DNA from 4 places in the Comamonas sp. A7-5 genome. Region 1 is predicted to be linked to each of the others. Evidence: predicted binding sites of a transcription regulator. Region 1 holds the regulator's gene; each other region holds the start of a gene.
What was found. Region 1 encodes FNR, which switches genes on or off when oxygen is low (the NO sensors DNR and NnrR bind a similar motif). Its sites were predicted from a motif close to TTGATNNNNATCAA; they were not measured.
Positions count from the first base shown of each region.

Region 2: a site for FNR is predicted at 1,480-1,493, ahead of cyoA (ubiquinol oxidase subunit II). Genes of this name have one in related genera too.
Region 3: a site for FNR is predicted at 1,577-1,590, ahead of AAIL67_RS10070 (DUF2189 domain-containing protein). Genes of this name have one in related genera too.
Region 4: a site for FNR is predicted at 1,799-1,812, ahead of AAIL67_RS14985 (hemerythrin domain-containing protein). Genes of this name have one in related genera too.

Region 1 covers NZ_JBCPWO010000001.1:434,926-438,027, forward strand. The annotation lists gene hemN (oxygen-independent coproporphyrinogen III oxidase) at 1-809, opposite strand, end outside; gene fnr (fumarate/nitrate reduction transcriptional regulator Fnr) at 1,078-1,800, shown strand; gene AAIL67_RS01970 (hypothetical protein) at 1,864-2,127, opposite strand; gene AAIL67_RS01975 (FixH family protein) at 2,385-2,690, opposite strand; gene ccoG (cytochrome c oxidase accessory protein CcoG) at 2,817-3,102, opposite strand, start outside.
Region 2 covers NZ_JBCPWO010000001.1:87,723-90,824, forward strand. The annotation lists gene AAIL67_RS00395 (MFS transporter) at 1-1,249, opposite strand, end outside; gene cyoA (ubiquinol oxidase subunit II) at 1,588-2,643, shown strand; gene cyoB (cytochrome o ubiquinol oxidase subunit I) at 2,706-3,102, shown strand, end outside.
Region 3 covers NZ_JBCPWO010000004.1:422,706-425,807, forward strand. The annotation lists gene AAIL67_RS10060 (arylesterase) at 1-368, shown strand, start outside; gene AAIL67_RS10065 (hypothetical protein) at 386-604, opposite strand; gene AAIL67_RS10070 (DUF2189 domain-containing protein) at 625-1,422, opposite strand; gene AAIL67_RS10075 (PLP-dependent transferase) at 1,646-2,869, opposite strand; gene AAIL67_RS10080 (BON domain-containing protein) at 2,954-3,102, opposite strand, start outside.
Region 4 covers NZ_JBCPWO010000007.1:193,955-197,056, forward strand. The annotation lists gene AAIL67_RS14975 (dienelactone hydrolase family protein) at 1-357, opposite strand, end outside; gene AAIL67_RS14980 (MarC family protein) at 540-1,187, shown strand; gene AAIL67_RS14985 (hemerythrin domain-containing protein) at 1,241-1,738, opposite strand; gene AAIL67_RS14990 (ABC-type transport auxiliary lipoprotein family protein) at 1,911-2,594, opposite strand; gene AAIL67_RS14995 (MlaD family protein) at 2,701-3,102, opposite strand, start outside.

The DNA of each region.
Region 1 (3,102 bases):
AGCTTGTCCTGCCCCACAGGCAGGTCTGCCGATTCGATGCGCCTTTGCGGCTTGAAGCGCTCGGGCAGATGCGCATAGGCATACAGTGCAATGCGATCGGGGCGCAGCTCATTGACCTGTGCCAGCGTGCGCGCAAAAGACTCGGGCGTCTGTCTGGGCAGCCCGTAGATCAGGTCCACATTGATGGAGACAAAGCCCAGGCGGCGTGCCTCGGCCACCAACGAAAAGACTTGCTCGGCGGGCTGCTCGCGATGCACCGCTTTCTGCACCGCGGGATCAAAGTCCTGCACGCCAAAGCTCAGGCGATTGAACCCCATGTCCTTGAGAGCTCTCAGCCGCTCGTTGCTGACGGTGCGCGGATCGACCTCGATGGAGTACTCGCCCGCGGGATCCAGCTTGAAATGTTCACGCATCAAAACCATCAGCTGCTGCAACTCGGCATCGCTGAAAAAGGTCGGTGTGCCTCCGCCCAGATGCAGCTGGCTTACGAGCTGACCTTTGCCGCAATGCTCGGTATGCATGGCCAGCTCGCGGCTCAGGTAGTCCAGATACTCGGCAGCCTTCTCGTGATGCTTGGTCACGATCTTGTTGCAGGCGCAGTAATAGCAAAGCGACTCACAGAACGGCACATGCACATAAACGGACAGGGGCAAAGCACGCGAGCCAGAATGCGTCTTGCGCTGCTTGAGTGCCAGTATGTAGTCGTCTGCACCAAAAGCCTCAACAAAACGGTCGGCTGTTGGGAACGATGTGTAGCGTGGGCCGGGGATATCAAAGCGGCTCAGCAACTCAGGCGTGACTGCGGTCATAACTGGGAGTTAGGGTGCGCCCACACTCTGTATAGAGCAGATTTCAATGGAAATCAGATCCTGAAAATCATGCCCAAAATAGGCAAAAGCGCATGTTTTTGAACGAATACAGGCAATGTGCCCCAAGGCAATCACCCTGTCCTTGATGAAAATCAAGAGACCTCAAGGCAAGTGCTGCGACAATTTGATCCATCTCATCTTCAACCACGAGGTCAATGACCAGCGCGACTCTCCACTCTGTGTCTGTCTGCGCCGTTGCAAAAAGCCCATGAATCTTCAGACCATCAAAGCATCCTGCTCCAACTGCAATCTGCGTGAACTGTGCATGCCCATGGGCCTGGACGATGAACAAATGGAGCGCATTGACGAGATTGTGGCCACGCGCCGCAAGGTCAAGCGCGGCGGGCTGCTGTTTCGCAATGGCGAAGAGTTCACCTCTCTGTATGCCATTCGAACCGGCTTCTTCAAGACCAGCGTGGCCACCGAAGACGGACGCGATCAGGTCACAGGCTTTCAGATGGCTGGCGAAATCATTGGTCTGGACGGCATCGTCAACGACCACCACACTTGTGATGCCGTGGCCCTGGAAGATGCCGAGGTCTGTGTCATGCCGTTTGACAAACTGGAGCAGCTCTCGCGCGAGGTCACGGCCCTGCAAAACCATGTGCACAAGGTCATGAGCCGCGAAATCGTGCGTGAGCATGGCGTGATGCTGCTGCTGGGCAGCATGCGTGCCGAAGAGCGCCTGGCGGCCTTTGTGTTGAACCTGGTCCAGCGCCTGTCGGCACGCGGCTTTTCCAAGTCGGAACTGGTGCTGCGCATGACGCGCGAAGAAATCGGCAGTTACCTGGGCCTCAAGCTCGAGACCGTGAGCCGCACCTTCTCCAAATTTGCAGAGGAAGGCATCGTGGAAGTCAAGCAGCGCCACCTGCGCATCCTGGATACCGAGGCGCTCAAACGCATCGTCAACAGCCAGCAATGCCAGAGCTGAACCGATTCGACAGACACTCTCAAGACAAAGCCCGCGGACAGCGGGCTTTTTTATCTGTGCGAATTAATCGGGCAGAGGCTCGGAAACGATGCCGCCATTGAGATCGCTGACGGAGCGCCCCAGCATCACCGTCATCGCACCTCCAATCAGCGTCACGACCCAGAAGGCAAAAAAAGCGACCGTATAGATGGCCTGGCGCGACCAGTCCAGTGGGGAGCCCAGCCAGTGCACATCCAGCGGGTCCACAAAGGCAAAAACCACCATCTCCATGATTGCCGCCGCCAGAAAGGCCGGCCAGACAATCCACATCCAGCGTCGAGCATCCATCCTGATTCTCCTTGGGCTGTGGGCTTGATCATATTTTGCACAACAGTGGTGACCGTTCATGCAGGACTGCGGGCATGCACCGTGGCGGGAAACCCTGAATTACTCTCTTTTCAGTAGCACCCTTCTCAATCCGAATATCAAAAAACCATTTACTTCTACATCAACGTTAGACGGTGCATGCGCAACACGCTCTGATTTTGATATCGGCAACAAAAAAGGCCGCAAAAGCGACCTTGGCGAAGCAAGCGCCGGAGCGCTCAGCGATCCAGCGGATGATCCTTGGCTGGCGTGGCCGCATGATTGCGGCCGGTGACTGCTGGGGCCAGGCTTTTTTCACTTTCGCTCAGGCGCTGGTTGATTTCCATGCCATGGCGGTAGTAGTCGGGGTCAATCACGGGATCGGGCCTGCTCAGTGCGATGTATGCGGTGACAAAGCCGGCAATCACCACGATCACCGGGCCGGCGATGATGAGCCAGACATGGGCAAACTTCCACCAGGGCTTGCCGTCCTCGGGGTGGATGATCTTGGCCGTTTGCGAGACCTTGGCTTGTGCTGCCGACATGATGAAACCTCTTTCCAAAATTCTGACCACCCAGGCACGCATGGCAGGGTGGCATAAATTGTTGCCGATTGGCGGTGCCCTTGTCCGGCCTCCGTGATGGCTCACGAAGACCGGCAAGACCTGGCATTAACGCGGCACCAGGAACACCGTCTTCTCGGAAATACGCCCTGCTCCGGCAGTCACTGCGTCCACATTGAAGTGTACGGGGTGCGAGCCGGGAGTTGCCGAGCCATACGGAATCTGCAGCCGCACCGCAATGCCGCGTGTCTCTGCAGGGCCAACGCTCACTTCCTGCTCGGATGCGACTTCCAGATTCTCCAGGCCTACGGCGCTGATACGGTAGCGCTGCTCGGACTCGGTGGCGTTCATGATCTGCAGACGGTAGACGTTCTCCAGCTTGCCGCCCGCCACG
Region 2 (3,102 bases), 350 kb from region 1:
GTCCGAACTTTGCCGAGACACCCAGGGCCACCAGGGGCGCAAACGCCGCACCGATGAGCCAGGCCATGTCCGTGGACAGGGCCGCACCGGTGTAACGGTAGCGCGACGAGAAGTTGGATGTCACCGTGCCCGATGCCTGGCCGTAGGACAGGCCCAGCAGCACAAAGCCCACCAGGATGAACACATTGTTGCCGGTGCTGCCGCTGCCCAGCAACCAGGGCGCAAGAAAGCTGAAGATGCCGATCAGGCAGGCCATGGTGCCCAGGGTGTTGCGACGCCCCACTCGGTCCGCCAGCCAGCCCGACAGCATGATGGCCGCGCCTGCCAGCAGTGCACCGATGATCTGCACCACCAGCACCTCGGTCATGGACTGGTCGGAGTACATGGAAATCCAGGACAGCGGGAACACGGTCACCAGATGGAACAGCGCAAAGCTGGCCAGTGCAGCGAAGGCGCCGATCATCACATTGCGGCCTTCGTTGGCCATGAGACTGGTCACGCTGATGGGCTCCAGCTCACGCTCCTGCAGAAGCTGGGTATAGGACTGACCCACGACCAGACGCAGGCGGGCAAACAGCGCCACCACGTTGATGGCGAAGGCCACGCAGAAGGGGTAGCGCCAACCATAGCTCATGAACTCGTCGGCCGTCAGGCTGGAGTACAGATAGGCAAACAGCGCCGCCGCAATCATGAAACCCAGCGGCGCCCCGAGCTGACCGATCATCGAATACCAGCCGCGCTTGTTCGGCGGCGCCGACATGGCCAGCAGCGAAGGCAAGCCGTCCCAGGAGCCCCCGAGCGCCAGGCCCTGGCCGATGCGCAGGATCACCAGCGCCCAGACGGCCTTCATGCCCGCTGTCTCATAGCTGGGCAGGAAGGTCATGCCCACCGTGCACACGCCCAGCAGAAGCAGCGCCAGCGTCAGCTTGGTGGCACGCCCCCAGACCCGCTGCACGGCCATGGACAGCGCCGTGCCCACGGGGCGGGCCACAAAGGCCAACGAGAAGATGGCAAACGCGGCCAGCGTGCCATCGAGCTTGGATAGATAGGGAAACAGCAGCGAGGGAAACACCAGCACGCAGGCGATGCCGAACACGAAGAAGTCAAAGTACTCGGAAGAGCGCCCGATGATCACCCCCACAGCAATCTCGCCGGGGGTCACATCCTCGTCGGTATGCGCATAGGCCAGGGTTTCCGAGTTCTCATAGTCTTGCTGAGTAAGACCAACGGACGGGTTCATGCTTGTCATAAAGGTACAACTCCTTGTCTTACTTTTCAGTCCCGGGGACGCTTTCCGTTCTACGCCCAAGCATGTGCAGCTGCAATAGAGTTTTTGCCCTGAACACTGTCGGCTCAGCCCCCTGCAGGCCCCGTTTCTGAGGGCTGATTTGACAATTTCAAGCCCTGTCAGCTCAAAGTTTGTCCACGCGCCAAAGCCGCTAAGCCCTTGTCGCATAGCGCATTTCCAGTCCCGAGCTGTTGACCTTGGACAAAATGTCCAATGGACAAGCCACTGTTTGGTATTACATTTGCCGAGATCCAGTAATCCGCGTTTACACCTAAGCGCGACTTTGTCACGCCCAAAGCATGTTAAAAATCAAGGAAATCCGTGGGCCCGCGTGGCTCTCAGCGGCCGCTTTGACCGCAACCCTCGCAGGTTGCAGCAAGGCCGTCGTCCTCAACCCAGCTGGCGATGTCGCCAAGCAGCAAGGCGATCTGGTCATTACGGCCACTTTGCTGATGTTGCTCATCATCGTCCCCGTCATCTTTTTGACGCTGCTGTTTGCCTGGAAATACCGCCAGTCCAACACCGAAGCCAAGTACGACCCCGAATGGCACCACTCCACTGCTCTGGAACTGGTGATCTGGACGGTTCCCCTGCTCATCATCATCGCTTTGGGCGCCATTACCTGGATCAGCACCCACAAGCTCGACCCTTATCGTCCCCTGGACCGCATCTCCGCCACCAAGGCTCTGGACCCCAACGTCAAGCCTCTGGAGATCCAGGTCGTGTCTCTGGACTGGAAATGGCTGTTCTTCTACCCTGAGCAAGGCATTGCCACCGTCAACGAAGTGGCTGCCCCGGTGGATCGCCCCATTCACTTCAAGCTGACCTCCACCCACACCATGAACGCGTTCTACGTTCCTGATCTGGCCGGCATGATCTACACCATGCCCGGCATGCAGACCGAGCTGAACGCCGTGATCAACAAGCCAGGTGTCTATGGCGGCAAGTCCTCTCACTACAGCGGCGCTGGTTTTGCAGGCATGACCTTCAAGTTCCACGGCCTGGAAAACGAGCAGTTCGATCAGTGGGTTGCCAAGGCCAAGACTGAAGGCAAGGCCCTGACACGCGATGCCTATATCGATCTGGCCAAGCCCAGCGAGCGCAACCCCGTTGAACGCTTCGCCAGCGTGGACGAAGGCCTGTACCACAAGGTCCTCAACCGCTGCGTGGAAGACGGCAAGATGTGCATGAACGAGATGATGGCCATCGACGCCGCCGGCGGCAAGGCACCTGCACACCACAGCAAGACCTCCAGCGTGGCCCTGCCCCTGGATGTCTGCACTTCCAAAGACGCTGACCGCGTTGTCGCCCTGCTCGACGAAGTCGCCGCCTCCGGAGCTGTCGCACAGCAATAAGTAGTTCACGGTGCGGATGCGCTCACCGCCCAGCCGCTCCAATACGACAAAAGAGACTCAACATGTCTGAAACAACAACCCCGGCCTCCCACTGGCTGTTGGGCCGTATCACATGGGACCAGATTCCCATGACGCATGAGCCCATCGTGCTCTTGACCTTTATTGCCGTGGTGCTTGGCGGCCTCGTCGTGGTCGGCGGCATCACCAAGTTCCGCCTCTGGGCTCCGCTGTGGAACGACTGGATCACCTCCATCGACCACAAGAAGATCGGCATCATGTACATGATCCTCGGTCTGGTCATGTTCCTGCGCGGCTTTGCCGATGCCGTGATGATGCGTCTGCAGCAGTCCATGGCCTTCGGCGACAACATGGGCTACCTGCCTCCTCACCACTACGACCAGATCTTCACGGCCCACGGCGTGATCATGATCTTCTTCGTGGCGATGCCCTTCGTGACCG
Region 3 (3,102 bases), on a different contig from region 1:
ATGAGCCGGGCATCCTGATTCTGGAGCTGGGCGGCAACGACGCATTGCGCGGCCTGGCGCTGCAGAGCACTCAGCAGAATCTGGAAGTCATGATCAAGGCCGCCAGGGAGGCCGGGGCCCAGGTGCTGCTGGTGGGCATGCAGGTACCGCCCAACTATGGTGCGGCCTATACCGAGCAATTTGCCGAGATGTTCAGGAGCATTGCCGACGCGCAAAAGCTGCCGCTGGTGCCGTTTCTGCTGTCGGGCATCGGCGATGCTGCGGACGCCGAGCGATGGTTTCAGAGCGACCGCATTCACCCCAATGCCCAGGCTCAGCCACAGATGCTGGCCAATGTCTGGCCCAAGCTCAGGCCATTGCTGAAATAAGTGACGGCCGCGCGGCCTCAGTCGCCGCTGCCTCCGCCATCACCGCCGGAGTCGCCGCCGTCCGAGCTGCAGACACCTTCGCCGCTGCCCGAGCCACAAAAATAGCTGTCGTTGAAGACGTCGCTGCCGTCTTCACGACTGCTTGCCGAAGTCCAGGCCAGCTGCGAATCAGCGCTGCGCCCCGGCACGCCGGACTGAGGCGAGAAGATTTTTTTCAACCAGTTCCAGAACTCCATGACATCCCCCTCATTGCACCTTAAGCAGGGTTCTCCTTGCTTTCGGCGCGGACGCTGGCTTTATAAGCATGCCAGCTGGTGCAACCCAGCAGCGGCCCGATGACGATCAGACCTGCACTGTAGAAGAGCAGCGAGACCGCGATCAACACGGTGATGATCAGCCCCCACAGCAGCATCACACCCGTGTTGGCACCCACCACGCGCATGCTGGTGATGCAGGCCGTCAAGGCATCGGTATCCAGATCAAGAATGGCGGGCAGTGAAACCACCATGCTGGCAAACACCAAGGCAGCAAATATCCCGCCAACCGCGGTGTAGCCCAGCAGGAACTCCCAGTTCTCGGGCCGCAGCAGGGTCTGCAGCAGGGTTGCCGTACTGGGCATGCCGGTATCGAACGAAATGGCGAACACCACCATGGCGGCGCGCCCCCAGAGCATCTCCAGCACCATCAGCACCATGACCAGCATGCCCATGCTGGCCAGATGCTTGTCCCAGCAGGTCAACGACTCCGACAGCAGCACGGGCTTGCCCTGCTCCAGTTGCTTGCTGACGTAGTACAGGCCCATGGCCAGGAAGGGGCCTACCAGCAGACAGCCGCTGGCCATGGACATCAGATATTCAGGGCTGGAGCGAAACACCCAGGCCATCAGACGTGCCATGCCCCAGAAACACAGGCCATAGAACAGCGCAATCATTGGTGCGCGCCGCACATCGCTAAGGCCGAGCAGCAGCCATTGCCAGGGCTCGCTCCAGCGCAGTTGCAGAATCTGCAGATTGCCGGACTCGGCCTTGACCTCGGAAACAGGGGAAGCTTGCATGCGAGACCCTCCTTGTCGCCCGTACCGCGCCTCGGTGGCGGCAGCTGACAGGAACAAGTTACCCGCTCAACCTCGAATCTGCATTGCGGAAAGCCCGCATGCCGGCCTCCGCGTTTTCACTATGAAAACAAGAGCTTATAGCGCCCATTCTTTATTGACTTCAGTCAATAAAAGCATTGAAATCGCTTCTCGACAAGCGCTGCCAGCTCCTATTTAAATAGCTTCAACCAAAGGCCCTGAGCAGGGCCTGGGCCAGGTCGGCCTGCAGATCGCTAGTATCCTCAAGGCCGATGGCAAAGCGCACCACAGTGCCCGCCTTGATGTGGGGTGTGGCACGGCTGCGCATCTCGGGCAGCTCATAGGGCACGACCAGACTCACGGGCCCGCCCCAGCTGTAGCCCAGCTTGAACAGGCGCAGGCTGTCGCAGAAGCGATCGACGGCCGCCTGGTCGAAGCGCTCGTCGATGACCACGCTGAACAGACCGGCGGCCACGCCATCCTGGCCCTGCCCTTGTCCGCACAGCTGCTTCCAGCAAGCATGGCCCGGGGCATCAGGCATGGCGGGGTGCAGCACCTGCGCCACGGCACTCTGGGCAGCCAGCCACTGCGCCAGCTGGCGTGCCGAGCGATCCTGCGCGTGATAGCGCAGGCCGATGCTGGGCAGGCTGCGCAGCACGGCTTCGGCGTCGTTGCCGCTCACGCCCAGGCCCAGGCGCATGTGCGCGAGCTTGATGCGCATATGCAGGGGCTGGTTGCGCGTGATGATGCTGCCCATCAGCACATCACCGCCGCCGCTGGGGTATTTGGTCAGGGCATGGACCGTGACATCGACGCCCAGGCTGCCATCGCCCAGCAGGTCGAAGGGACGGAAAGCCAGACCCGCGCCCCAGGTGTTGTCCAGCACCATGGTCACTCCCCTGGCCCGGCACAGGCGCACCTGCTCGACAAGATCGGGGAACTCCATGGTTACCGAGCCAGGAGCCTCCAGCCAGACCAGCTTGGTGGCCGGCGTGATCTTGGCTGCCAGGTCTTCGACGCACATGGGGTCATAGTACTGATGGCGAATGCCAAAATGAGCCAGCTCGCCCTCGGTCAGCGTCTTGTTGGGACCGTATACGTTATCGGGCACCAGCACCTCGTCGCCCGTCCTGAGCAGCGCCAGCGACACCGTGGCAATCGCGGCCAGGCCGCTGGGTACCAGCAGGCATTGCAGACCACCTTCCAGCGAGGCCAGACGTTCTTCCAGGGCATAGGTCGTGGGCGTGCCATGCAGACCGTAGGTGTAGCTGCTCTTGTCAAGCCAGCGGCGCTCGCGCATGGCCTGCACATTCTCGAAGTACACAGTCGAGGCCTTGTGCACGGCAAGCTGGGGGCCTTCGAAGTCCGTCGGTGGCTTGTAGGGATGATGGATCAGATGGGTGGATAGCTTGTGGTCGGCTTGGGTCATGCCCTGATCTTAGTGCCATGCAGCCACAAAAAAGCCAGAGGGCTTGCGCGCTCTGGCTTCATGCGAGGTGGCGACCTAGGGGGATCAGCCAGCCTTCACGGTCAGGTTGTTGTTGACCGAGGTCACGCCCTTGGCAGCCTTGGCGATCTCACCGGCCTGGGTCTTGACGGCTTCGCTGGGCACGGTGCCGGTCAGGGTCACTGCGCCGCCCTTGGTGTCCACATTGATCTGCA
Region 4 (3,102 bases), on a different contig from region 1:
CACGCCGATCTTGCCGCCAGGCACCAGAGTCGCCGCATGGGCCACGGCAGCTTCCACATCGCGCAGCGCGCCCGGCTCGGGCAGGGCTTCCACCGCGGTCTTGAGCGCAAAGCCGGCCTTCATGTCTTCTTCGCTGTAACCCAGCTCCACATCGGGCTTGACGCGGGCAAACATGGCGGGTGCCACGGCCACATAGCCCTGGGCTGCGTAGCGGTCTGCCACGGAGCGGATATGCGAGTTCACGCCGAAGATCTCCTGCAGCACCACAATGGCACCGCGTGCCTGGCCCTCGGGCATGGCCACATAAGCCGGGGTTTTTGCGCCATCCACGGCTGTCAGTTCAACAAAGCTGCCCATTGCGAAGCTCCTTAACATGGTTCAAAAGGGAAATCCGCGACGCGGCCGCCAGCAATGCTGTAATGGCTGATGCCGCGTCGATGATTCGGCCATTTTTTCACAGGAGTGTTGATGCAAGCTATCTCAGCCCCACAAAAGGCCGACAGTCGCAAGAAGCCCCCCATGCCAGGAGGCGAGCTGTAATGGATATCAAGCCGTTGATCACTCTGGTCGCCATCATCAACCCGCTGGCCATCGTCCCGTTCTTCATCCACTACACGGCCGGCTTCGACGCCGAGCAGCGCTGGCAGACGATTCGCACCGCCGCCTTTGCCGCCTTCTGCGTGATTGCGGTCTGCGCCCTGCTGGGGCTGCAGATTCTGCAGTTCTTCAATATCTCGCTGCAAAGCTTTCAGGTCGGCGGCGGTCTGCTGCTGCTGATCAGCGCGATGAACATGCTCAACGCCCGTCCCGCCGAAGACCGCCCCAACAATGCCACGCTGGCAGCCGGCGTCGAAAAGGCCGCCGAGGGCAACAGCATTGCCGTCGTGCCGCTGACCATTCCGCTGCTGACCGGGCCTGCCGCCATGTCCACCGTGGTGATCTATGCCGATCAAGCGCGCACCATCTGGCAGCATGTGGCGCTGGTCGGTTACGGCGTGGTGGTGGCCGCAGCCATCATGGTGTGCTTTTCATTGGCCCACCCGATTGCCCGCGTACTGGGCAAGACCGGCATCAATGTGATGACCCGGCTCATGGGACTGATTCTGGCCGCGCTGGCCATCGAGGTGATGGCCGGCGGACTGATCAAGATCTTCCCCATCCTGGCCTCCCCGGCAATATACCCTTGACCCCCTGAGCGGCTGCGCTTGCTCGCTGTCTCTCTCCTTAGCGCGTGCCAGTTTCAGGCAGTTACCACTTCCATTTTTTCAGTTTCACCACAGGCACCACCACAGCCGGTGATCGGCTCTGCAGGCAAAGCCTCGGGCACCAGCACCGCGCCGGTCACCGGGTCAAAGCCCGCGCGGCGCATGTGCAGGGCCAGGGCGGCATCCATGTTCTGCGCATGGTGGCTGAACCACGGGCCCAGCTCGGCCGCCATATGGCGGATCGTGGCCAGATCGCCCTGCCCGCCCTTGACCGCCCCCTCGCGCAGCACGGCCAGCACCACCTTGTGCTGCTGGCTGTGGCAGTTGCCCGTGGCAAAGCCCGTGGTCTGCATCCAGCGGTCTTCCTGATCGAAGTGCTGCTGGGTATGGGCAATCAGCTCGTCCCAGAGCGCGCACAGCTGCTCGTCGCCCGCAGCTTCCACCTGGGCCAGCAGGGTGACGAACTCTTCATGCACCGCGTCCATGACGGGAAAATCCAGAATGAGAGCGGCATTCCATTCGAGGCTGGCCATGGCAGTTCCTTGTGCGAGGTTGAGGAACTGGCAGCTTAAGAACAAGGCCCGGCCCGGCCATTGACCCACATCAGCAAAGCAGCTGCCCGCGAGTAAGCAGGACTTGCCCGGAATCAACAAAGCCCTGCATGGCAGGGCTTTGGGAGCGGAAATGCCTGGGACTGGTCAGGCCCTAGCGCCCGTAACCCTGCAACCAGCGGCTGAGCTGGACAGCCGCCTCATCCACCGCGCGTGCCATGGCCTGGGCACCGCCGGCTGCGTCGGCCGAGGCAGCCGGAACCTCGACCGTGAACACCTTCTGGCCCAGCAACTGGTTGCCTGCACTCTCGCCGACACCGATCAGGCTGGCGCTCAGGCGCAGCAGCGCACGGCTGTTGCTGGCGTTGTCGAAGACCTGGTTGAACTCGTCCACCGTCACGCGCAGCTGCGCAATCGAGCGCTTGTCGGCCAACAGGGGGCGGACATTGTCCTTGCCCGAAAGCACGGGGCGCTCCAGCCCCAGACGCATGCGCAGACGCTGTTCCACCATCTGGGCGGGAGGCAGGCTCCAGCGCGCGTTCTGGTAGGCACGCAGTTGCTGGCTGTCGCTGTAGTTCAGACGGTAGAACATGGCCGTCAGGCCCTCGGGCAGGCCCGGAGCCTGGACTTCGGCCAGCACCAGAGGCACCGGCGCCACCAAAGGGGCGGCTGCGTTCGCGGCCGGCGCGGCCAGGTCGGCCACGCCCAGGTCATAGCGCACCGGCTGCGTGGGCGCCGTGGGCAGGCCCGAGCAGGCGGCGAGCGCCAGCACCAGGGAAGAAGCGCCCAGCAATCGCCATACTCCGCGGCCGGTGAGTGAAGTCTTTGTGTCTGCCATATTGATTCCTTTGGGACTTAGGCCAGCCAGGCTGGGCAGCAGGCATTTCCATCGAAAAACAGCCTGCCTGTTCCGAATTTGCGCAAGTCGTGTCCTTGTTGCGGCTTCACTTGGCCGGAGCCACGAACCCTGGCTCGCCGGGGCCTGGCAAGCCCATTCCCTGGCCGTAGATGACGGATTGCGGGTTGTCATTGAAGCGGCCCGCGGCCGCGCCCATGCTGCGCGCGGCGCGCGAGACATCGTCGGCCGCGCCGTTCATGCGCGGCAAAGTGCTGCGCCCCAGCGACTCGGCCGCCTGCGACAGGGCCTGCGTGCCCTCGGCAATCTGCTGCAGCGGACCATCGGGGGCATTGACCTTGCGCACGGTCTGCTGCAGATCGGTCGCCACGCCCGTGGCGGCATTGCCGGCCTTGGTAAGGGACTGCAGGGTCTGGTGCGCATCTGCCGTGATCTGTGGAAAGTCCTTGGCCGTCTTGTTCATGGTCTCGGCCAGATCCTTGATCCCGCC